Linked DNA regions of Halorhodospira halochloris. The protein of the gene in region 2 interacts with the protein of the main gene of each other region in a pairwise test. Links are inferred from orthologs where the notes say so. Each region holds a gene or a part of one and is shown on either strand. Other genes may lie near its edges.

Region 1 (13,784 bases), 570 kb from region 2 along the record:
AATTCCTTCAGCATCGACTAGGGCACGAACCCTTTCAAGCACCTCATGGACATTGACAATCTCAGGTGAGGTTGGATTTTTGGGGCCAAGCAGGGTGTCAACTAAATTCTTGAGCCGATCGGCCTCACTGATTATTACCTGGGTATACTCGCGAAGTTCGTTATCACTTAGTTCTGCCTCTAGCAGCTGAGCTGCTCCCCGCAAACCACCTAGAGGGTTTTTAACCTCGTGAGCCAGACCACGGAGTAGCTCAGCAATGGCCCTATTCTGTACAACCAGGTTATGTTCTTTGGTGATGCGGGTATGGCGATCAACCTCTGCGATCTCAATCAGCACCCGCTCACCTTCAAGAGGAGTAACCGTGCAATCTATTGTCACCATGCGCTGATCGCTGATGTTTACGCGGCGCTCACGCTGTGTATAGCTCCCCCCGGAAGTGCAGGCAGTATTTATCAATTCGCTGAATATATCTGTCGCGCGAATGGCCTGTTCTAATTCTTGACCATGAACTTGACGTGCGCTAACGCGAAATAGCTCTTCAGCGGCGTGGTTTAGAGATAATATGCGATGCTCTGCATCGACCACCATTATGGCGGTTGTCAGCTCATCGAGTATCAGCCTAGATGGGTGGATGTTCGGGGTCATGTACGATCATTTGCAAGTTATAGGCCAGGTCGATACTCATGAGCCCCGCAGACTATCACTGAATAACAGCAGCCAATGGAGGAGGAGGAGCTGCCTCCCCTCCATTGCTGCGATGCCGATGCGGCGTAAGTTAACAGCTGTAATAGAGATCGAATTCCACGGGGTGGGTAGTCATCCGCATGCGGGTTACATCTTCCATCTTTAACTCAATATAGGCGTCGATCATATCATCGGAAAAGACTCCGCCTTGTTTGAGGAACTCGCGGTCGTTGTCGAGGGCTTCCAGCGCCTCATCAAGCTGGATTGCAACCCGCGGAATCTGTTTCTCCTCCTCTGCCGGCAAATCGTAGAGGTCCTTGTCCATTGCTTCGCCCGGATGGAGCCTATTGCGAATACCATCAAGCCCAGCCATGAGCATTGAGGCGAAAGCCAGATAAGGATTGCCGGTCGGATCGGGAAAGCGAACCTCAATGCGTCGCGCTTTTGGGTTAGTAACGTAGGGAACTCTAACCGATGCCGAACGGTTGCGTGCTGAATAGGCTAGCAGCACCGGTGCTTCGAACCCGGGGACAAGGCGCTTATAGCTATTTGTCGAGGCGTTGGCGAAGGCGTTGATAGCCTTGGCGTGTTTTATGATACCACCGATATAGTAAAGCGCTTCTTCTGAGAGCCCACCATACTGGTCGCCACTAAAGATGTTGCGGCCTCCTTTCGATATCGACTGATGAACATGCATACCGCTGCCATTGTCGCCGACTAGCGGCTTGGGCATGAACGTAGCCGTTTTGCCGTAAGCATGGGCAACGTTATGGACGCAATACTTAAGGATTTGCAGCTCGTCTGCCTTTTTTACCAAAGTGCGTGCAGCGACTCCAATCTCACATTGTCCAGCTGTGGCAACTTCGTGGTGGTGCACCTCAGGCTCAAGTCCCATGTCGGCCATTGCTTGACACATCGCGGCTCTAATATCGTGCAGGGAGTCGACGGGCGGAACCGGGAAATACCCACCCTTAACGCTCGGTCGATGGCCGATATTGCCGTCCTTATAGACGCGCTCAGAGTTCCAGCCTGCCTCCTCAGAGTCAATTTGATAAAATGAGCCACTCATATCAGCGCCCCAACGCACATCGTCAAAGACGAAGAACTCCGGTTCGGGCCCGAAAAGTGCGCTATCCCCAACTCCGCTCGAAGCCAGATAAGCCTCGGCACGGCGGGCAACGGAACGCGGATCACGGTCGTAGCCTTGCAGTGTACTGGGTTCGAGGATATCGCAAACTAGATTTAGTGTCGGCTCATCATAGAATGGGTCGAGCGTGGCTGAATCCGGATCCGGCAACATGATCATGTCCGATTCCTGAATGCCTTTCCAGCCCTGAATTGAGGAGCCATCGAACATGGTGCCATCTTCGAATAACTCCTCGTCCACTTGGTCGGCAGGGATGGTGACGTGCATTTCCTTGCCGCGGGTATCGGTAAAGCGAAGGTCGACGAATTTCACATCTTCGTCGCTCATCAATTTGAGTACTTCTTCTGCAGTGCGTGCCATTGTCAACTTGCCTCTTTTGGTTATAAATCGTGGTTAAGTATCTATAGGGGCGAATGCCCGACAGCTATTACCGCACAGCTGCTGCTCAAAAAATGGGCAACGCGCCATACCTGGGCACTATTGTGGGGCATTTGCACGAATCAGCAAGTGGATTTCTTTGCCATCCTCCCAGGTGTCAAGCAGCTCGTGGCCATGAACTCGACACCAGGCTGGTATGTCCTGTAATGCACCAGGGTCGGTCGCGATAACTTCCAGTTCATCGCCTGGCTGCATCCGTGCGATTGATGCTTGCGTGCGGATGACTGGCATGGGACAGAGGAGATTGCGGCAGTCAAGTAAGTCACGTTTCAAGCTTTCCCTCCGATATACCAATGATCGGGTACTTGATCTGCCGGGAGAGGCGCAACCGTTAGCCGCTCAGTACTGCCATCGGGTGCGGCGGTTTCAAGCTCCACCTGCGCCTCACTCCTTCCGGATGAGAAACGGGCGACTATGCGCGCTGCAAGATTTATGTCGCCTTCTTCGATATGGCCATCGAGCAGGGCAATCGGTCCGCTATGGCTAACTGTTTGGAAAGATGTAAACCGGTCACGGTAGCCTTTTAGATAATTTGTCTCTCCCTCATCTCGAGCAATGATCAGTTTGAACCTTTCCCGCGGACGCAAGTGTCTACCGACTTTGAGCATCATGATATCTTCCATATCATAGTTTTTTGCCCCACGTGAGCGCCACAGATCGCTTAGCTTAGCCGAGTATTTCTCATCAGTCAGGAAGCAACACCCGCCTGCAGGTTGTGCCCACTCTTGCATGCCAAGCTGGCGCGCTAGTGCCATTTGCGGCTTGCGGCTGCGGCCATGAAAGTCAAATAGCTGGTCACGATCAACCCAACCCTCACGCTCAGGCAGAGATGGTTCAAGCAGCTTCGCCGAGAGTGGCCGGAGCAGCCGATCTTCGGCTTCTGACTCGTCAGAGATTATGGGGAGGAGTTTCTTTTTCTGTGACTTCGGACGTTGACCTACTACTTCGCCGGTTATAATAAAGTCAAAACCGTTGGCTTCTATCCACTCCCTTGCCTTGCGTACCATGAATATCTTGCAATCAAGACAGGGGTTTAGGTTTGCTCCATAACCATAGCGCGGATTCGTTAAGACTTCCTTGTACTCTTCAATCACATCCTCAATATGCAGGCGCATGTTGAGTTTCTCAGCTACCCACAGCGCATTGTTCTGCTTGGGTCGATGCTGATCTTTGTTGCGGATGGCATGGGTATGGCCTTCAACACAAAAGCCAGTGTAGAAATTAACACCCTCAACATGGATACCCTGATCCTGGATAACTCGAGCAGCAAGCATGGAATCAAGGCCACCAGAGATGAGGGCAAGTGCTTTACGCTTTGCGGTCATAGATCCTTGTACTAATTACGTCATTCATTTTTAGCAGATCGCGATTATACAGCCCCATGGTATTTGGTGACAGGCCAAAACCCATTATACTGCCCGCCTAAACAAGCACTGATACGGAGGCGAGCTTGGCGCAGCTACCGCAGGATTTTCAGGAACTGATACTTGCACTGCAAGAGTTTTGGGCAGAGCAGGGGTGCGTAATAGTCCAACCCCTTGATATGGAAGTTGGGGCGGGCACTTTCCATCCTTCTACTTTTTTACGCGCTATAGGTCCTGAACCCTGGCATGCCGCTTACGTTCAGCCTTCACGTCGCCCTACTGATGGTCGCTACGGGGAGAACCCTAATCGACTCCAACACTATTACCAGTATCAGGTAGTGCTCAAACCTTCGCCGGCCGACTTTCAAGATCGTTTTATACGTTCGCTGGAGCGCATAGGTATTGATCCGTTAGTACATGACATTCGTTTTGTTGAAGATGACTGGGAATCTCCAACACTTGGTGCCTGGGGTCTAGGTTGGGAAGTTTGGCTCAATGGCATGGAGATAACCCAGTTCACATACTTCCAACAGGTTGGGGGGCTCGACTGCCGCCCTGTAATGGGCGAGATTACCTATGGGTTAGAGCGTATTGCCATGTATGTTCAAGACGTAGAAAGCGTCTATGACTTAGTGTGGGCTCACACCGAAGCCGGGCCAGTAACCTACGGCGACGTATTTCTACAGAATGAGCGTGAGCAATCTGCATATAACTTTGAGCATGCCCCGGTTGATGAGCTTAGACGACACTTTGAGTCACTCGAGGGGCAGTGCCAAAAACTTGTTGAACAGCAATTGCCGCTGCCTGCATATGAACAGGTATTAAAAGCATCTCACGTGTTCAACTTACTTGACGCCAGGGGTGCAATCTCAGTCACTGAACGACAAGGATACATCTTGCGTGTTCGTAACCTTGCACGTTCGGTGGCAAACAGCTATTACGCGGCACGTGAGGCTTTAGGATTCCCAATGCTGCGCAATCAGGAGGCGAAGCATGGCTGAGGAAGCGCCATTGTTGGTGGAAATAGGAACTGAGGAGTTGCCTCCTCGCGTGTTGCGACAGCTGATGGATGCGTTCGCCAGTGAGCTGGTGAAAGAGCTTGATCAGGCGCGGCTCAATCCGCAACTAGTTAAACCTTTTGCCTCTCCGCGCCGATTGGCTGTCAGGATCGAAAGCATCAAACGCGTCCAGCCAGATGAACAAGTCGAGCGTCTCGGTCCGAAGGAAGAGGCAGCACTTGATAAAGACGGTAATTGGACTAAAGCTGCAATTGGATTCGCCCGCTCTTGCGGGGTAGACACGGAGAGTCTCGAGGTGGTCGAGACTGAAAAAGGTAGAAGGATAGCTTGGAGAGGCAATCAACCAGGCAAGTATGCCCAGGATTTAATTCCTGAGGCCATTGAAGCTGCTTTGAAGCGGTTACCTATTCCTAAGCGGATGCGTTGGGGAGCAGGTGAAGCTGAGTTCGTCAGGCCAATTCATTGGGTCGTAGCTCTACTTGCCGATGAGGTTGTGGATGGTTCCATACTGGGTATTCCTTGCGGCCGTGTAACTTACGGGCATCGTTTCCACGGCGCAGCCAGAGAAGGAATTGTAGTTGAACGAAGCGTTGATTATGAAAAGTTGTTGATGGAGAGAGGCTATGTCATAGCCGACTTTCATGTGCGTCGCCAGCGTGTAGAGCAAGATATACTCAGTCATGCCCAAAGACTCGGTGGCTCTCCAGTTATTGATGATGGACTGCTCGATGAGATTACAGCTTTAGTTGAATGGCCGGTTGCCTTGACCGGTGACTTTGATGAACGCTTTCTTGCCGTTCCAGAGGAGGCCCTGATATCGAGCATGCAGGGTCATCAACGTTGTATCCCGGTCCGCAGCCAAAGTGGACGTCTGTTGGCTAGTTTTATAGCCGTAGCCAACATTGAGAGCAGCAATCCAGATGAAGTTAGGCGCGGCAACGAAAGGGTAATCCGTCCACGACTTGCTGATGCCGAATTTTTCTGGCTTCAGGATAGGCGCAAGAGTCTCGCAGAACGTCTTGATGACCTAGCCGCAGTTACGTTCCATCGCCGGTTAGGCGATTTGCGTTCGCGCAGCCAAAGAATTGCCGAGATTGCCTCAGTTTTAGCCCCTTATATAGGGGCTGATAAGGATAATGCTCGCCGAGCTGGCGAATTGTGCAAGGCAGATTTGGTAACCGAAATGGTAGGGGAATTTCCTGAGCTGCAGGGGATCATGGGTGGTTATTACGCCGCGGCTGACGGGGAGGGTGAGGACGTATCCCAAGCTATTAAGGAGCACTACAAACCCGCCTTTGCCGGTGATCAGCTCCCGTCAACTGAACTTGCTTTGGTTGTCAGTGTTGCCGATCGGGTTGATACACTGGTTAGCATCTTTGCAGCAGACGGCCCGCCCAGCGCGGATAAGGACCCCTTTGCTCTGCGACGAGCAGCGATCGGGTTATTAAGGTGTTTGATAGAAGGGGGCTATGATCTTAATTTACTTGAGTTACTCGAGACGGCTGCTGCCCAGTTACCTCTTGATATAGCACCAGATGATGTTGCAAATCAGGTGTTTAGTTTTTGTCAGGAGCGTTTGCGCGGCTATTACACTGATCATGGATATGCAGCGGAGTTCTATGCAGCTGTTGCAGCAGTAAGGCCTTTATCCATGTTCGATTTCCATCGCCGCTTAACTGCTTGTGCACAGTTCTGGCAGCTCTCTGAAGCAGAGAGTCTAGCAGCTGCCAATAAAAGGATTCGTAATATCCTCAAAAACGCCGACGAATGCGTAGCGGGTGACCCAGCTACACCTCCGCCTGGTACAGAATCAGCAGAGCAAGAGTTAGCCTCCGCCCTGAAGCAATCCTGGCAAAAAGCCAGGCCATTGATCGATGACGGCGACTATAGTAATGCGCTCATCGCCTTAGCAAACCTATATGTACCGATTAATAGGTTTTTTGATGAGGTAATGGTTATGGATGATGATCCGGGTAAAAGAGCGAAGCGTCTGCAACTGCTGGATGGTATACGTGTTGCCTTTTCAAGCGTAGCCGATCTTTCTGAGTTGCCGGCTTAATAAATGGTCTCCCATGGTATGGGGTACACCCCCTGGATAATATTGGATAGAGACGGAGTCATAAATTACGACTCGGATGACTTTATCCGATCGCCAGATGAATGGGTGCCGTTGCCCGGCAGTATTGAGGCAATTGCTCGTCTAAGCCGTGCTGGTTGGCATGTTACAGTAGCTACCAACCAATCTGGGGTATACCGTGGCCTCATCTCTGAGGAGACCTTAGTAGCTATCCACAGATTACTGGAATCTACTGTTGAGTCTGCAGGAGGCAAGATCACTGCACTGGTATATTGCCCACATGGACCAAGTAATGGCTGTAGCTGCCGTAAGCCGAAGCCAGGCATGTATCAGAAACTCGCCAGACAGCTTGGTCATGAACTCACTGATGTTCCGGTTGTTGGCGACTCTCCGCGTGACCTTGAGGCTGCCGTAGCTGTAGGAGCTCGCCCTATGCTAGTACGAACCGGCAAGGGTGAAATGAGTATCGGGTCTGATGTGGTCAGTCAAGCCGAAATATTTCAAGATCTTAGTCAAGTCGTTGATTTTCTCCTGCAACAAGAACAATAATCCCTGGATAATCACGTGATGAAATCAAATAAGCCCCGCATCCTGCTAGGTAGTACCGCCCATCTCTCGCTAATGATCTTGAGTACCCCGCTTTGGGCCATCGGTGCCCTATTTGTTATACCTTTGCCCTACCAATGGCGATATAATTTTTTGATGACGTGGTCGTGGCTCATCATTGACTCGTTACGCCCGCTTTGCGGTATTCGGGTCAGTGTCCGTGGCAAGGAAAACATTCCACAACAACCATGCGTTGTTATGTCAAAGCACCAATCCGCCTGGGAGACCCTTGCCCTTGCTAAGTACTTTCATCCGACTACCTGGGTATTAAAGAGATCTCTATTGAGGATACCCTTTTTTGGGTGGGGACTTAGTCTGCTCAGGCCCATCGCTATTGACCGTGGAGCGACTAGTAATGCCCGTCAGCAAGTGTTGGAGCAGGGTATAGAGCGTTTGAATAGTGGCTTATGGGTATTGATATTCCCAGAGGGAACTCGGGTGTCGCCGGGGGAAAAGGCGCGCTATCAGGGTGGCGGAGTTCAGCTTGCAATCAAGTCAGAACGACCGATCGTTCCGGTAGCGCATAATGCTGGTAAGCACTGGCCTAGAAGAAGTTTCCTGCGTTATCCAGGGACTATCGATGTCGTGATCGGACCTCCGATAGAGACCCGTGGACGCACAAAGGGTGAAGTATTAGCCCAAGTTGAGTCCTGGATTGAAGGTGAGATGGTGAAGTTAGACTGACCACTCAAAACTAGGCATACAAACTATACATCCAGATTAGAAACGGCTAGTGCGTTGCGTTCTATGAAGTCACGTCTTGGTTCAACATGATCACCCATTAAAGTTGTAAATATTTCATCTGCAGCTACAGCATCATCTATTGTGACCCTCAACAAGCGGCGGGTCTCAGGATTCATGGTAGTCTCCCAAAGTTGATCTGGGTTCATTTCACCAAGTCCCTTATACCGTTGAATCGTTTGCCCCCGTTTGGCCTCCTCCATCAACCACTCAACTGCTGCACGAAGTGAATCGACCGGATGACGCTTCTCCCCACGGACTATCTCTGCGTCACTCTCAAGTAGGCCATCCAATAGGCTAGCCAGAGATTTTAATGTCTCGTACTCGGCAGATAGGAAGAATTGCGCGTTGAAGGTAAATGGGTGGTGAATACCATGCATCCGTCTTGTCACTACAGCAGTTTGAAACCCGCCATCCGGCCCACGCTGTATCTCACACCTGTATTGGCTTCCTGCATCAGTGGAACTATTTAGACGCTCCGCTAGTTGATTAAACCATACGCTCATATTATCCGCGTCGGTTATATCATCCTCGCTGATGGGCGGTAGAACAGTCATTTGTTCAAGTATTAATGGATCCCAACGTCGCGAGACGTGTTCTATCAAGTCCATAGCCTCGAAATAACGCCTCGCCAAACGGCCAAGCGCCTCTCCCGTTACAGGAGGCACTCCTCCACCAGGATGCAGTGCGGCACCATCCAGAGCTTGTTCCAGCAGATATTCAGTTAGCTCACCTTCATCCTTCACATAATATTCCTGTTTACCGCGTTTTATCTTATATAAAGGTGGCTGCGCGATATATACGTTGCCTCTTTCGACAAGTTCGCGCATTTGCCTATAAAAGAACGTAAGGAGCAGGGTGCGGATATGCGATCCGTCCACATCGGCATCAGTCATAATTATTATGCGATGATAGCGCAGCTTGTCCGGATCAAAATCATCCCGACCAATCCCACACCCTAGGGCTGTGATCAATGTCCCCACCTCAACAGATGAGAGCATTTTGTCGAATCGAGCCTTTTCAACGTTAAGTATCTTCCCTTTAAGCGGGAGAATAGCCTGAGTGCGTCGATCTCGACCCTGTTTCGCAGAGCCACCTGCTGAATCGCCCTCGACTAGGTATATTTCCGACTGTGCTGGATTACGCTCTTGGCAATCGGCAAGTTTGCCCGGCAACCCCGCAATATCAAGTGCCCCTTTGCGACGTGTCATTTCTCGAGCGCGGCGAGCTGCATCACGCGCCCTACAGGCGTCAATTACACGCTCTGCAATTGCTTTAGCCTCACTGGGATTTTCGGCCAGAAATGTGTTCAATGATTCTGTCAAGAGTGACTCAACAATCCCTTTGATCTCAGATGAAACCAGCTTATCCTTGGTTTGTGATGAAAATTTCGGATCTGGGGCTTTGACCGAAATGACTGCTGTTAGCCCCTCTCTTACGTCTTCTCCAGACGGGGTAGTCTTAAGACGTTTCAGGTAACCTTCACTCTCTAAGTAATGGTTTATGGTTCTTGTCAAGGCACCACGAAAGCCAGCAAGATGAGTGCCGCCGTCGCGCTGCGGTATATTATTGGTAAAAGTAAATATATTTTCTTGGTACGAATCATTCCATTGCATCGCTATGTCTACACCAACATCATCGCGCCACGCTGTTAGATAAAATACAGTTGAGTGTAGAGGCGTCTTATTTCGATTAAGGTGTTCAACAAAGGCACGTATTCCACCGGTATATTCGAATATGTCTTCTTTCTCACTATTCTCATCCTTGAGATGTATGCGTACCCCAGGGTTGAGAAAAGATAGTTCACGGAATCTTTTAGCCAGTATATCGTAATTGAAGTTGATGTCAGTAAAGACATTACCCGACGGCTTGAAGGTGATGGATGTACCAGTTTGTTGTGTCTCACCAACTACCTTGAGTTGAGTTACCGGTTCACCGTCGCGGTATTCTTGAACGTGAACCTTGCCATCACGCTCTATCACTAAACGTAGCCGCTCCGAAAGTGCGTTTACCACTGAAACGCCTACTCCATGCAACCCACCCGATACCTTGTAGGAATTATCATCGAACTTACCTCCGGCGTGGAGTACAGTCATAATTACCTGAGCTGCAGGAACACCTTCTTCCGCGTGTATATCAACAGGAATGCCACGGCCGTTGTCGTAGACTGAAACCGAGCCATCAGCATGTAGCGTTACACCGACCTCGCTGCAATGCCCAGCAAGTGCTTCATCAATTGAGTTATCGAGGACCTCGAAGACCATATGGTGCAGGCCAGTACCGTCATCTGTATCCCCGATATACATACCAGGACGCTTGCGTACGGCATCTAGCCCGCGCAGCACTTGGATGCTTTCTGAATCGTACTGCGGAGTGATCTCCGTGGTCATTGTTGCTCCCGCTTCATTGGCTTTATGTTTCATCTATAATCGGTCAATTACCTGCACATTGTAACATTGTGTGCTCTTAAAGACTGCCTTAATCAGCTGTATCAGAGGCATCACGAGCTTGTTTTCTTATAACAAGCGTGAATATAAGGCGTTAGAGCAGAAATTAGAACAGTTACACACAGAAACCTTTGTCAGCTCTACCCAGCCATTTGTAATGACTCGTAAGGTTATCTGCTACTAGTTTGTAACAGCGAACTGAGTGACGTTAAGCGTCCTATATTAGAAATGCCTCATAGGCTCTAAGCATCCCGATGATAGGGCATACCAATCAGCATCTTGGTTAATGACTGCTAAAGGCTTGGAATCTATTGCAGTTAGAAATACTTGGGCTTCAATATTGGCAATCGATTGCATGACGTAGGCAAGATGATGGATATCAAGTTCAGCAGCAAGATCGTCTATAAGTAGTAGCGGCTGTAGACCCTGATCTGCCCAAAGTTTTACCTCAGCCAACAGAAGAGCAACAACTAACAATTTCTGCTGCCCGCGAGATAGTATTTCGGCGACAGGTGTTTTTGTTAGAGTCATCCGCAAATCTGCTCGATGTGGTCCCTTGCAAGTGTAGCCCTGCCTAGAATCTCTAGCGCGGTTAGAGTAAAAAAAACTCAGCCAATCACCATCTTCTGGTGAGCTCCCAATGTACGTTAAGTTTAAACCCTCTATCCCTAGCCAGGTGTAAGTAAGCTCAGCCCATAGAGGGTGGATGGAGTCAATAAATTGCCTCCGTGACTTGTCAATAGCCGCAGCGCTTTCAGCAAGTGTGGGTATCCAAGATGCTGCAAGACGGTCATGCCCATAACGCAGAGCCGCATTCCTTTGCCGTAATGCCTCTTGGTAGCGCAAGGCTATCTTGCGATATTTGTTGTCTACGTGAAAGGCTCCCCAGTCGAGAAAATTTCGGCGGACTTTTGGTCCATCTAGTATAAGGCGTTGATGCTCTGTATTGATTAATTGTACTGGCAACCTTTTTGCTAGAACTGTACGGCTGGTTATATTCATGCCATTGACGCGAATTTTAGTAGCGTTTTCGCTACGGGTTACTCCTAGTCGATCATCTCCACGTTTTGCGAAGACATGGCACTTTTGGTTTGACCAATTTATGAGATGCCCCAATCGCTGTGTTCTGAATGACCTAAGTCGTGATAAATAAAAAATAGCCTCTAAAAAACTAGTTTTACCGGCCGCGTTATCACCGACTATAATATTTGTCCTTTGGTTGGGCCTCATTTTCAGATGATGTATATTTCGAAACCCTCCTATATCAAGCTTGTTCATAAGTACTCAAAGTATCCTGCTATGTAAATATTTTCTCGCGGTTATCACTTATTACGGGTCGTGCACTATCAAAAGAATTTTGAAATCATGATACTTGTATATTTTAAAAGTCAAAGTCTCATCGGCATTATCACATAGCGCGCTGATTCATCACCTATGCCTTTAAAAACGCCACTGCTATTATTTCTACCAATCAGTATTTCAACTTTCTCACCTTCTATTGCATTCAATGCGTCAAGGATATAAGAACCATTAAATCCTATTTCAATTAACTCCCCGCCAAATTCAGCCTCTATTTCATCTGTAGCCTCTTCTTGATCCATTTCTTGATTATGTGAGAAAACTCGCAAAGCATCTTCCTCAGCTGCTAGCCTTACGCCTCTTGATTTTTCACTAGAGAGCACCATAACTCTAGAAATAGCTTGACGTAAAGAGTCACGACAAACTACAAGACTATGGTCTATTTCTGATGGGAAGACGCGATTGTAATCAGGATAACTACCTTCAATCAGATTAGATGTCATACACATACCATCTAGTTCGACTCTAAGATGTTTCTTGCCTAATTGTAGTTCAGCTATATCTTCACTATTTGAAAGCAAGCGCAAAAGCTCCTGAACCCCTTTGCGAGGCAGGATGACCTGGTAAGGGTTATTCACTTTTATCGCACTACTACTATCGACTAAAGATAATCTGTGGCCATCTGTTGCAACTGCTCTTGCTCCAGTACCAGTTAGTTCGAGCAATAATCCATTGAGTGTCTGCCTTACGTCCTGTTGTGCCATTGAAAAATATGTGCGTTCGATTAAGTCTTTCAGTTCGTTCTGTTTGACAGTTACGCTTTCGGCAATTTCGATAGAGCCAAGAACTGGAAATTCATCAGGTGGCATTGTGCCTAAATTAAAACGACTTTTTCCAGAGGTGAGTAATACTTTGTTTCCTGATAATTCAATATCTAGTAATGATTCCTCAGGAAGATTCCGGCAAATATCCATCAACTTTCTGCTAGATAATGTCACCATTCCATTATCTGTTACATCTGCCTGAATATTCGCCACTAGTTCTACCTCCATGTCTGTGGCTACGAATCTTAGACCATTATCCTCGGCCTTAATAAGAATATTATTAAGTAAAGCCCAAGTTTGCTTCCGGTCAATGATGCTGACTAGATGTTGAAGAACTGGTAACAAGTTCTCTCTTTGCGCTTGTAGCTTCATGATTATTTACCATTAATTTATTATGATAGTTCTTGTTATTATTAGTATCTTCGCAGCTTGTTGAAAAGATCCTTAAAGTCTTGATATGAATACATAATTAGCTGTTGCTAGAAGGCCTACAACTAATCATACAACTTGTGGAAAAGCTGTTGATATAGAATCATTTACTATCTAGCTCATTTTTATCCACAGCTTGTTCATATCAGGTACTCAGGGTTCTCATGAGGTTCTCATAGTCTTCAGCTATGCGTGAGTCACTCTCAATCAGCTCCTTAGTTTTCCGTGCTGCATGGAGAACCGTAGTGTGGTCTCGACCACCGAATGCGTCACCTATCTCAGGAAGTGAATGTGTTGTCATCTCCTTAGCAAGAGCCATGGCCATATGGCGTGGTCGAGTAATAGATCGGCTTCGTCGCTTAGATAGCAGGTCAGCAACCCTAATCTTGTAGTAAGCAGCAACTGTTTTTTGAATGTTGTCTATAGTTATGAGCTTGTCGTGTAGTGCAAGAAGGTCTCGGAGGGCTTCTTTAGCAAATTCAACGTCAATTGATCTACCTGTGAACTGAGCATTAGCAGTGATACGCCTCAGTGCACCTTCCAGCTCACGCACATTTGATCGTAGTCTTTTCGCTACAAAAAATGCCACCTCGTCGGGTAGTTCTACACCGTCACGATCCGCTTTGCTTTTGAGTATTGCAACCCTAGTTTCGAGTTCAGGTGGCTCTATGGCGACTGTAAGCCCCCAGCCGAACCTTGACTTAAGCCT
Region 2 (11,764 bases):
AAGGCCATAGCCACCAACGCCAATACATCATTGGAGCCATTACCCAGGGTCACCCGCTCCGGCCCTACACCGTGGCGCTCGGCAATTGCTGCTTTAAGCTCAAAACCATTGCCGTCAGGATAGCGATGCGCCTCGCTGAGCATTGCCGCTGCAGCCTCTTGGGCCCGTGGGGATGGCCCGAGGGGATTCTCATTCGAGGCCAGCTTGATTACCCTCTCTAAACCGTACTCACGGCGCAGTTCGTCAATCGGTTTGCCCGGTTCATACGGCGCTAGGCCTTGTACTCCCGGAGTAGCTAACTGAATAAAGTCAAATGATTCGTTGGCCATGTCTCGCTCGCTCAAATCGCCCGCGGATAAGAACCCAGGATACGGAATAGGCTGGCCCGGTCACGCACCTCGCTGAGGGCCTCACTCAACTGCTCATCCTCGGCGTGCCCTTGGACATCGATGAAAAAGACATACTCCCACACCCCTTGCTGACGCGCCGGACGCGACTCGATCCGGGTCATGTCTATACCATTGCGCGCCAACGGCTCGAGAAGCTGGTACAGCAGCCCAGTTCGATTGGCGCTGGATACCACCAATGAGGTCTTATCGCGTCCACTTGGTGGCGGCGCACCGTAGCCGAGTACCAAGAAGCGGGTCGTATTGCCATGGTGATCTTCGATGCGCAGCTGCAATAACGGCAAACCATAGCGCTCAGCAGCTGCCTCGCTGGCGATAGCGGCCGATTTAGCGTCGAGCGCAGCCAACCGGGCGGCCTCTGCTGTGCTAGCCACCGGTAGCCGCTCCACCTCGGGTAGATGGACATCAAGCCACGCCCGGCACTGCGACAAACCTTGCTGATGCGAGTAGACTCGCTCGACTTCATCTAAGGCACGGGCATGGGAGGCTAGGGCGTGACGAATCCGCAACTCAACCTCACCGACAATTGCCAATTCGGAGCCAAGAAAGCGGTCAAGGGTATGGCTAACCACCCCCTCAGAGGAGTTCTCCACCGGCACCAAGCCATAATGGGCACTGCCCGACTCCACCTCCCGAAACACACTGCCAATTGTATTCTGGGGCGAGAATGTAGCGCCATGGCCGAAATGCTTGGTCGCCGCCTCTTCGGTGAAAGTACCGTGTGGCCCCAAAAAGGCGACTGTCAGCGGCTGCTGCAGGGCGCGGCAAGCCGACATCACCTCGCGGAACAAAACCGCGACCTGCTCATTACTTAGCGGCCCGGGATTAGCATCGCTTAGACGGCGCAGTATCTCGGCCTCGCGCTCAGGCCGATAGACCTGCACAGCCTCACCCCGCGCGGCCTTTACTTGGGCAACCTCTTCGGCCACCCGCGCCCGCTCGCTGACCAGCTCCAGAATCTGGTCATCTATACCATCTATACGCTGGCGCAGTTGCGCTAACTCATCTCGCGAATCCGTCATCGCTATCAGTTCGCTTTTTAATCCTCTGGGCTCAACGCAGCACTCGCACCTTGAGCACACCATCAATGGCGCTAAGTTGCTCTACAACGGAATCGGGGACACTGCCCTCGACATCGACCAAAGTGTAGGCCAACTTCTCGCGTGCCTTATTGAACATGTCATCGATATTGAGCCCGGCCTGAGCCAACAAACCTGAGATTTGGCCAAGCATATTCGGCACATTGGCATTGACTACGCACAGCCGATCACCCTTACTGCCCCGCGGCATGCTCATATCAGGGAAGTTGACCGCATTGCGGATATTGCCCAACTCGAGATATTCACGCAGCTGATCTGCCACCATGATGGCGCAGTTCTCCTGCGCCTCCAAGGTCGACGCCCCTAAGTGCGGCAAAGTAACTACCTTGGGATGGTCCTTAATGGCATTGCTCGGGAAGTCACACACATAGGAGCGCAACCGACCCTCATCCAGCGCCCTAATAACGTCGGCCTCTTCCACCACCTCAGAGCGTGAGAAGTTGAGCAGCGTCGCCCCCTCGTGCACCTGCGCCAGACGCGAGGCATCGATCAAGCCGCGAGTAGCCTCGACTAAGGGGACATGCACGGTAATGATATCCGAGCGCGCCATCACATCACCGACGCTATGCGCCGACTCAACTCCGGCATCAAGTTGCCAGGCAGCATCTACGGTAATCTGCGGATCGTAGCCGACGACATTCATCCCCAGGGCTCGCGCACTGTTAGCCACCTTCACCCCGATTGCGCCAAGCCCAACTATGCCCAGGGTACGCCCGGGCAGTTCGAAACCGACATAGTTCTTTTTGTTCGCCTCCATCGCCTCATGCAACTGCTCATCGCTTCCCTTGAGGTTGCGCGCGTACTCCCAAGCCGGGCAAATGTTGCGCGCAGCGATTAGCATGCCAGCAATGGTTAGCTCCTTAACCGCATTGGCGTTAGCACCCGGGGCATTGAACACCGGCACCCCGCGGTTGGTGAGCTCAGCCACCGGCACATTGTTCACCCCGGCGCCAGCCCGCCCTACTGCCAACACCGAGTCGGGGATTTCACGCTCATGCAGATCTGCCGAACGAACCATAACCGCATCCGGGTGGGCGATATCCGAAGATGTCTCGAAGCGCTCGCGCGGCAGCCGATCAAGCCCCTTCACCGAGATATTATTGAGTGTAAGTATCCTGTACATGATCACTACCCATTGCGCTTTTCAAAATCGGCCATGAACTCAATCAGTCGATCGACCCCAGCTTCGGGCATGGCGTTGTAGATAGAGGCGCGCATCCCGCCTACCGAGCGGTGGCCCTTGAGGGTGGTGAGGCCAACGGCCTGTGCTTCCTCGAGAAACTTGGCATCGAGAGAAGAATCGGCGAGGACGAACGGCACATTCATCCAGGAGCGGTTCTCTGGCGCCACCGGGTTGGAATAGAAGCTGGAATTATCGATAGCGGAGTAGAGCTTCTGCGCTTTACGCTGATTTATCTCAGCCATCTTCTCTAAGCCGCCGAGCTCCTTTAGCCACTGGAAGACCAATCCGGCTATATAGAGCGGATACGTAGCCGGTGTGTTGAGCATCGAATCGGCATCAGCTTGCTGCTTGTAATCCCAAACCGTCGGTGTCTGTGCCATGGCCCCACCGAGCAGATCATCGCGCACAATAACCAGGGTCACCCCGGCTGGCCCGATATTCTTTTGCGCCCCAGCATAGATAAGGCCAAACTTGCTGACATCCAGCGGCCGCGACAAGAGGTTGGATGACATATCGGCAACTAGCGGCTTATCACCGACCTCTGGGGTCCAAGTAAACTCAACCCCACTAATAGTCTCATTGGGGGTGATGTGCACATAGGCAGCATCGTCGGCTAGCTGCCACTCAGAGAACTCTGGCACATGCATTAGGTCAGGCTCGCCGGAGGCGGCGACATTTACCTGACAGAATTTCTTGGCCTCGCTGATGGCCTTTTTCGACCACGAACCGGTATAGACATAATCGGCCCTATTAGCTCCACGCAGCAGATTCATCGGCACTGCTGAGAACTGACCGGTAGCCCCGCCCTGCAGGAAGAGGACACGGTAATTGTCCGGGATATTCAGCAACTCGCGCAGATCCGCCTCAGCACGCTCGGCGATTGAGACATAGGCCTTGCCGCGGTGACTCATCTCCATGACCGACATGCCCGTCCCCTGCCAATCTAGCATCTCTTCGGCAGCACGGCGCATGACACTCTCCGGCAGCATTGCCGGCCCAGCACTGAAGTTATAGACTCTGCTCATCGTCACCTCTTTGTTCGTCTGACTCACCGTTTTCCTCTTCACCCAGAGCCTCAACCCGCTCTAGGCCGACCAAATACTCATCTCTATCCAGGCTGATCAGCTTGACACCCTGGGTATTGCGGCCCACGCGGGAGATATCGGCAACCGGCGTTCGCACTAAGGTACCATTGCGTGTGACCAGCATGATCTCATCATCCTCAGAGGCCTGCACCGCACCGACCACCTTGCCGTTACGTGCCGAAGTACGGATGCATATTACCCCCCGACCACCGCGCCTGCGCAGCGGATACTCCTCAACTGGAGTCCGCTTACCAAAGCCGTGCTCGGTGGTAGCCAGGACATCCCCCTCACCAAGTATCAACAAGGCGATTACCCGCTGGCCCTGCTCTAACCCAATACCCCGCACACCGCCGGCGGTCCTACCCATGGCGCGGACATCCGCTTCGTGAAAGCGCAGCGCGTTACCGGCGTCCGAGATGAGCATTACCTGGCGTTGGCCATTGGTTATCGCGGCATCGACAAGGGTATCGTCGCCGCGCAAATCGACCGCAATAATGCCACTCGGTCGCGGTCGAGAGAAGTGCGATAGGGGGGTCTTCTTGACCGTCCCATTGCGGGTGGCCATAAAGACAAAGTGGTCAGAATCAAACTCGCGAACCGGCACTACAGCGTTAATCCGCTCATTCTCGGCTAACGGCAGCAAGTTGACCATCGGCCGCCCGCGCGAGGCACGCGTCCCCTGCGGCAGCTCGTAGACCTTGCGCCAGTAGCACTTACCGGTGCTCGAGAAGCACAGCAGGGTATCGTGGGTATTGGCGATAAACAGCTTGTCGATGAAGTCCTCATCCTTCATCGCAGTGGCACTTTTACCACGCCCTCCCCGGCGCTGGGCGCGGTAGCCGTCTAACGGCTGCGCCTTAACATAGCCGTGGTGGGAGAGGGTAACCACCATGTCCTCTTCGCTAATCAGGTCTTCGAGCGCCAGCTCAGCGGTATCCTCGCGGATCTCGGTCTTACGCTCATCGGCGTATTGATCGCGCAGCTCGACTAGCTCCTCACGGATAACCTCCATGAGCCTTTCGCCACTCTCCAGGATGTGAATTAGCTCGGCGATTCTTTCCAGCAACTTGCTGTACTCGTCGACGATCTTATCCTGCTCCATGGCGGTCAGCCGGTGTAAGCGCAGATCAAGGATAGCCTGCGCCTGGGCCTCTGAGAGGCGATAGACGCCGCTTTGCGGATCCAGCCCCAAGCCCTGCGCCAGCCCCTCTGGGCGGGTAGCTTCTGCCCCGGCGCGCTCGAGCATCTGCGTAACCACGCCGGGGCGCCAGTCGCGCCGCACCAACTCGGCTTTGGCCTCACTAGGCCCGGCAGAGGATTTGATTAGCGCTATAACTTCATCAATATTGGCCAGCGCCACGGCCAGTCCTTCGAGGACATGAGCCCGCTCGCGAGCCTTGCGTAGCTCATATACGGTCCGCCGGGTCACCACCTCACGGCGATGGCGGATAAAGGCCTCAAGGACCTGCTTCAGATTCAGTGTCCGCGGCTCTCCCTCATGCAGGGCTACCATGTTAATGCCGAAAACAGTCTGCATCTGGGTGTGGCGATAGAGGTTATTGAGGATTATCTCGCCAGCCTCGCCGCGCTTGAGCTCGATGACAATGCGGATACCCTCCTTATCCGACTCATCGCGCAGCTCAGAGATGCCTTCAAGACGCCGCTCTTTGACCAGTTCAGCAATCTTCTCAACCAGGCGCGCCTTGTTGACCTGGTAAGGCAGCTCATTAACTACTATCCGTTCCCGGTCACCATCCATGGCCTCGACATTGGCCCGGGCCCGCATCACCATACGTCCGCGTCCGCTGCGATAGGCCTGATGAATGCCGGCAGTGCCAAAGATTATGCCGCCGGTCGGCAGATCAGGTGCCGGCAGGCGCTCAATCAATGTCTCGAGGGGGGTCTGCTCGTCATCAATCAGGGCCAGGCAAGCATCAACAACCTCACGCAGGTTGTGCGGCGGAATATTGGTTGCCATGCCGACAGCTATGCCCGATCCGCCATTGACCAGCAAATTGGGCAGCTTGGTCGGCAGAACCTGAGGTTCATACTCAGAGCCGTCGTAGTTGGCACCGAAATCGACCGTCTCCTTATCGATATCGGCGAGCATCTCATGGGCAAGGCGCGCCATGCGAACTTCGGTATAGCGCATGGCGGCAGGCGAGTCGCCGTCGATGGAGCCAAAGTTACCTTGGCCGTCGACTAGGCGGTAACGCATGCTGAAGGTCTGCGCCAACCTGACTATAGTGTCGTAAACAGCGGCATCGCCATGGGGGTGATACTTACCGATCACGTCACCCACAACGCGGGCAGATTTCTTGTAAGGTTTATTATAGTCGTTACCGAGTTCGCGCATGGCATAAAGCACTCGCCGATGGACGGGTTTAAGACCATCGCGAACATCAGGCAGGGCACGTCCCACGATTACGCTCATAGCGTAATCAAGGTAGGACTGACGCATCTCGTCTTCGAGGTTTACTGGCAGAATTTCACGGGCAACGCCGGACATTTGTGATTCTCAAGCCGTTAATGCTTAAAGGGACAATGGTACCATACCGACGCCGTTATAAGAGCGCATGGGGTCTTACTTGGAGCTTACCAATCAGCTAATCCTGTTTGGCGCAGGACTATTGTTGATCAGCATCATCGCCAGCGCCGTCTCTGATCGGCTCGGCGCGCCGATGCTGCTCGCCTTCCTCGCCATCGGCATGATCCTCGGTGAAGATGGGCTGTTTGGCATCAGCTTCGATGACATTCAAGCAGCACACTTAATCGGCAGCCTCGCCTTAGCCATTATTCTCTTCGACGGTGGCTTACGCACCCAGTTCTCGACTTTCCGAGTGGCCCTCAAGCCGGCGATCACCTTAGCTACTCTCGGAGTAGTCATGACCGCCGGCATAACCGCGCTTGCGGTTAGCTGGCTGTTTGAGCTGAGCTGGGAACAAGCGCTCCTGGTAGGCGCCATAGTCAGCTCCACGGATGCTGCAGCAGTATTCGGCTTGCTCCATTCGCGCGGCCTTGAACTTAAGCAGCGGGTAGGCGCCACCTTGGAGATCGAGTCGGGCAGTAACGATCCGATGGCCATCCTGCTGACCATCTTGCTCGTCGAGATCTTAGTCCAACAACCCGACTCATTAGCCCTAGCCGCGCTTGCTGAGCTGATCCAGCAGATGGGGCTGGGGACGATACTGGGCATTGCCGGCGGCATCCTGCTAGCTGCGACTATAAACCGCATTAACCTCAGCCCCGGACTCTACCCCCTGCTCGCCCTAGGTGGCGGTTTAGCGATCTTTGGTAGCGCTGCAGTGCTCGGCGGCAGCGGCTTCCTAGCTGCCTATCTAGCCGGCCTGATGATGGGCAATCGCCGCCTCCAGGCGGCACAAAACATCCGCCGCTTCCACGACGGCTTCGCCTGGCTGGCTCAGATAACTATGTTTGTGGTCCTCGGCCTACTGGTAACCCCTAGCGAGCTGCTCCCCATCGCCGGCAGCGCAATACTTGTAGCAGCAACCCTGATCCTTATCGCCCGGCCGTTGGCCGTTATAGTCTGCCTGGCCCCCTTCCGCTTCCCATGGCGCGAACAGGCCTTCATCTCATGGGTCGGATTGCGTGGCGCGGTACCTATTATCCTGGCGCTATTCCCTCTCTTAGCGGGCATAGAGGATGCCGAGCTATTCTTCAACGTCGCCTTCTTTGTGGTCTTGGTCTCCCTGATAGTCCAAGGCTGGACTATTGCCCCGGCGGCACGACTTTTAGGGCTCGAAGTACCCCCGGACAGCGGCGCCAATCTCCGCCAAGAGATCGACGTCCCGCAACAGACCGATTACGAGATTGTTGTCTACCGGATTAGCAGCAAATCTCCTGCCCAGCACAAGCCGGTTAACACGATTACCCTGCCCGAATCGGCGCAAGTCGCGGCACTTTTTCGCGATGGCAAGGCGCTAAGAGACCCGCAGCGCCAGATCCTCAAGTCGGGCGATTACATTTATCTGGTAACCTTGCCTAAAGATATCAGCGCTTTGGATCGCATTTTCGTGGCACCTGATGGGCCCAGCTACCTTGAAGAGCAACGTTTCTTCGGCGAGTTCACACTCGATGGCCAGACCCGCTTAATCGACCTAGCAACAGCTTACGGGGTCTCAGTACCGCAGGGGGCTCAACCAGAGGAGACGCTTAGCGACTATCTGCTATGGATCTTTAATGGTAAGGCGGTAGTCGGTGACCGGGTGAGGATCGATAACCTGCAGTTTACGGTACGGGAGATTGAGGACGGGGAGATTCGCTCGGTGGGAATGAGGCTCAGTAAGGATGGTTGAGGCCAACGCGCTTGTGCTGAGGCACGGCACAAGGACAAGCAGATACTTGGCGCAAGGATTTGCCCCACGATCGCATCGACGTGCTTAATGACTTAATGCCCTTAGGGCGCCTTAAAAGCTCCCCCCTTGAGCCATTTGCCGCTCCGGCGTGGAGGACGCCGTGAATCCATCCCTGGAGGTTTCATGGCGCCATCCCTAGCGCCAAGACCTCCACACCGGAGCAGCTAAACGGCTCAGGGGGAGCTTTTAGAGCTTTCCTTCGATCAAAACCCCGTTACCAGCGCTAATCCGGCGCACCTGCCCTTGGGCAGATAGCTCATTGATAACCTCTTCGCACTCTGCAGGTGATAATTCAAACACCGTCTCAATCTCAACAGGTGCAACACGGCCATACTGACGCAGAAACTTGAGTATGCTCTCCGGGGTTGCTGCTGGCACTTGGCCTTTGAGATTACCGTCAGTTAAATCACTAATCTTGCGCTCAAATGCGCTGTAGCGCTGATACCCCGGCAGCAACATCTCGCGACCTTGATAGCGCAACAGAAATGACGGGAACCCGCGCACACCGTATTGCTGCGCTAGCTCACGGTCGGCTTGAAAGGCCTCGTTAGCAGAACCGTCATCAAGGTGGCGGCGAAACCTTTCAACATCGACCCCAACCTCTTCGGCTATCTCCAGGAGAACCTCCTGCCTGCCCGTCTCCCTTGCCTGAGCTGCCGAAGCCTCACGCAGCCGCCGCAAAAACCCAGGGGCAAGTTCCGGAGAACTCAACTCCGCCGCTTTAACGGCAATGTTTTGCGGGAAAGTGGATACAGCCTGCTGTGAAAACAACCGGAACCCTTCCGTGCGCACCGGCATACCGTGGCGCTGCGATGCCTCCAGCCAATGGCGCGCCACTTGTTCATTAGAGCGCTCCGGATCACCCCCTATATCGTTAGCAGGGTCGTAAAAGGCCCGAATATCTGCCACCAACCCACCCATGACATAACTTATCTCCAGGCGCTCGCCGTAGCAGACCTGCAGCTTGCGCAATATCGGCTCACTGCCCCAACACCAAGTGCAGACCGGGTCAGTAAAGGCAAAAACAAGCAGTCTATTACTAGCTGTCATAAGACCAAACGTACCTTCACACAGAAGCTATTAGAACCTACTTACCTAACCAACTAACCAACTAACCAACTAGCTAAGTCACTAACCACCCAGATGCTATGACCACAAGACATCTAGCGGCAAACTCTGCCGCTCTTGAAATCCTCTCCGGTCTGAAGACCGGAGGTCCCTCCGGCACCAAGCACGGCATTGGTCCGCCCCTGAGCTACCCTTCCCTGCCCTGAACGACAGGGCTTGTCGCGCACAAGGTCAAAAAGACGCCAAACAACCAAGCCGCCGCTAGTGCAGCAACGCCCCTACTACGTCTAGTAACCTGCTACGTCTAGAAGTCCGCTTGCGGCGGCAACGCCTCGCCCAGGTTCACGCATTTAGCGGAGCAGCGCTGCGCAGCCAAACCAGACCCGCAGGGCGCTCGCAGGGATGCGAGCGCCGGCCATGCGCGCATGGAAGCGCGCTTGGCCGGTCTTGGCGTAGCAGCGCGACCGCGGAGCGATCGCGTGAACCTGGGCGAGGCGTTGCCGCCGCAAGCAGACCACTAGACGTAGCAGTCGCGCGCGAAAGCGCGCTTAGCCGGCTTTGGCAAGCAGCGCGACCGCGGAGCGATCGCGTGAACCTGGGCGAGGCGTTGCCGCCGCAAGCGGACTACTAAAAACAGCACTCACTCAAACAACCGCGCCATCGACTCCGCATCCGGCCCATGCACCACACCCACCTCAGTAACAATCACATCAACCAACTCCGCCGGCGTAACATCAAAAACCGGATTCCAAGCACCAACCCCCTCAGCCACCGGCGCAACCCGTTGCCCACCGGCCGCCAGAACCTCCTCAGCCCCCCGCGACTCGATAGGGATCTGCTCCCCATCAGCTAACTGCATATCAATAGTAGAAGTCGGCGCAACCACCATAAAGCGCACCCCATGCTGGCGGGCGCACAAAGCGGCAGAATAAGTACCAATCTTATTCGCCACATCGCCATTAGCGGCAATCCGATCGGCACCAACAATCACCCAATCAACCGCGCCCGAACGCATCAAAGCAGCGCCAGCTCCATCAACCAGCAAGTCGACCGGGATACCGTCGGCAGCCAATTCCCAGGCAGTTAAGCGCGAGCCCTGCAGCCACGGCCGAGTTTCATCAGCGAATACCCTGCTGATCCGCCCATCCGCCCAAGCAGTTCGAATAACCCCCAGAGCTGTACCCAAACCACCAGTCGCCAGCGAACCAGTATTGCAGTGGGTTAACACCCCGCTACCGCTGTGGATCAACGCCGCCCCCGATCGCCCCATGCGCCGATTAGCCGCAACATCTTCCTCATGCACAGCGTGAGCCTCAGCCAGCATCTGCGGCCACGGATCGGCAGCAGCCGGCAAGGTCATAGCAAGCTTATGCATCCGCTGCAAGGCCCAAGCCAAATTGACAGCCGTCGGCCGCGAACAGCGCAGCTCCTCCAACCCTTGCATCATCTGCTTCTGCCAACTTTCGGCGTGATTGCGCCAGGCATCCCGGGCGGCAAAAGCGGCACCGTAAGCGGCCGCAATACCGATAGCCGGAGCCCCACGCACAACCATATCGGCTATGGCTGTGGCAACCGAGCTGGCATCGTTACAATCTACATATACCTCCTGCCCCGGCAATAGACGCTGATCGAGCAGGCGCAATGTATCATCGACCCATTCCAGGGCCCTGACTGTATCGTGGGAGATCGCAACCAAGACGTGATAACCTCTTTCCGGAATTCAAGGGAGTACTATTATGGAGCGAGTAGACAGTTTGATCCACGCCCGCTGGGTGATCCCCGTCGAGCCTGAGGGGGCGGTACTGGAAAATTTCGGCGTTGCCATCGAGGCCGGGCGCATAGTCGACCTAGCACCGAGCGCGGAACTAAATAGCCGCTATACCAGCGGGCAGGTCCGTAATCTTGACCAGCACGCCCTAATACCCGGCCTGATCAACTCCCACACCCACGCGGCGATGACGCTGCTGCGCGGCTTGGCCGACGATCTGCCGCTCATGACCTGGCTTACCGAGCACATCTGGCCGGCTGAACAGCGCTGGGTAGGGGAAGAGTTTGTCCGTGCTGGCAGTACACTAGCAATAGGAGAGATGCTGCGCGGCGGAGTAACCTGCTTTAACGACATGTACTTCTTCCCCGAGCAGACCGCTCAAGCTGCCAAGGATGCCGGGATGCGCGCGGTTATCGGCATGATTGTGATTAATGTCCCCAGCGCATACGCCTCCGGTCCGCAAGAGTACCTGCACAAAGGGCTGGAATTTCACGACAAGTACAAAGACGACCCACTCATTCGACCGATATTCTCCCCCCACGCACCATACACCGTTGATGAGCAGTGGCTAACTCAGGTACGCACCTACTCTGACGAGTTGCAGCTGCCTATTCATATGCATGTGCACGAAACGGCCGATGAAATAAGTGGCAGCCTGGATCAGCACGGCAAACGGCCACTCCAGCGCCTTGACGAGATGGGCCTGGTATCGCCTCACCTGCTGGCCATCCACGCCACTCAACTCGAAGAGGCCGAGATCGAACGCCTAGCCGAGGC

What was found.
Region 1: the proteins of gyrA (region 2) and gyrB interact in binary tests that used the Escherichia coli proteins (3 or more experiments, as listed by UniProt). The link is inferred for Halorhodospira halochloris from one-to-one orthologs.

The regions. Positions count from the first base shown.
Region 1 is NZ_AP017372.2:802-14,585, reverse strand. The notes cover bases 7,755-10,779. They hold gyrB (DNA topoisomerase (ATP-hydrolyzing) subunit B), read right to left. Parts: upstream 10,467-10,779; coding sequence 8,043-10,466; downstream 7,755-8,042. Other genes in these bases: recF (DNA replication/repair protein RecF), read right to left, coding at 10,746-10,779; HH1059_RS00025 (lysophospholipid acyltransferase family protein), read left to right, coding at 7,755-8,019. Also shown: glnL (nitrogen regulation protein NR(II)), read right to left, coding at 1-645; glnA (glutamate--ammonia ligase), read right to left, coding at 776-2,191; HH1059_RS00050 (sulfurtransferase TusA family protein), read right to left, coding at 2,309-2,542; HH1059_RS00045 (tRNA (5-methylaminomethyl-2-thiouridylate)-methyltransferase), read right to left, coding at 2,539-3,594; glyQ (glycine--tRNA ligase subunit alpha), read left to right, coding at 3,720-4,634; glyS (glycine--tRNA ligase subunit beta), read left to right, coding at 4,627-6,711; gmhB (D-glycero-beta-D-manno-heptose 1,7-bisphosphate 7-phosphatase), read left to right, coding at 6,754-7,278; more of HH1059_RS00025, read left to right, coding at 7,297-7,754; more of recF, read right to left, coding at 10,780-11,801; dnaN (DNA polymerase III subunit beta), read right to left, coding at 11,912-13,018; chromosomal replication initiator protein DnaA, read right to left, coding at 13,221-13,784. UniProt on the Escherichia coli protein: DNA gyrase negatively supercoils closed circular double-stranded DNA in an ATP-dependent manner to maintain chromosomes in an underwound state.
Region 2 is NZ_AP017372.2:572,987-584,750, reverse strand. The notes cover bases 3,492-6,671. They hold gyrA (DNA gyrase subunit A), read right to left. Parts: upstream 6,285-6,671; coding sequence 3,699-6,284; downstream 3,492-3,698. Other genes in these bases: HH1059_RS02815 (potassium/proton antiporter), read left to right, coding at 6,352-6,671; serC (3-phosphoserine/phosphohydroxythreonine transaminase), read right to left, coding at 3,492-3,715. In the rest of the region: hisC (histidinol-phosphate transaminase), read right to left, coding at 1-329; pheA (prephenate dehydratase), read right to left, coding at 341-1,429; HH1059_RS02830 (phosphoglycerate dehydrogenase), read right to left, coding at 1,461-2,630; more of serC, read right to left, coding at 2,636-3,491; more of HH1059_RS02815, read left to right, coding at 6,672-8,091; HH1059_RS02810 (DsbA family oxidoreductase), read right to left, coding at 8,338-9,201; mtnA (S-methyl-5-thioribose-1-phosphate isomerase), read right to left, coding at 9,860-10,915; HH1059_RS02800 (TRZ/ATZ family hydrolase), read left to right, coding at 10,956-11,764. UniProt on the Escherichia coli protein: A type II topoisomerase that negatively supercoils closed circular double-stranded (ds) DNA in an ATP-dependent manner to maintain chromosomes in an underwound state.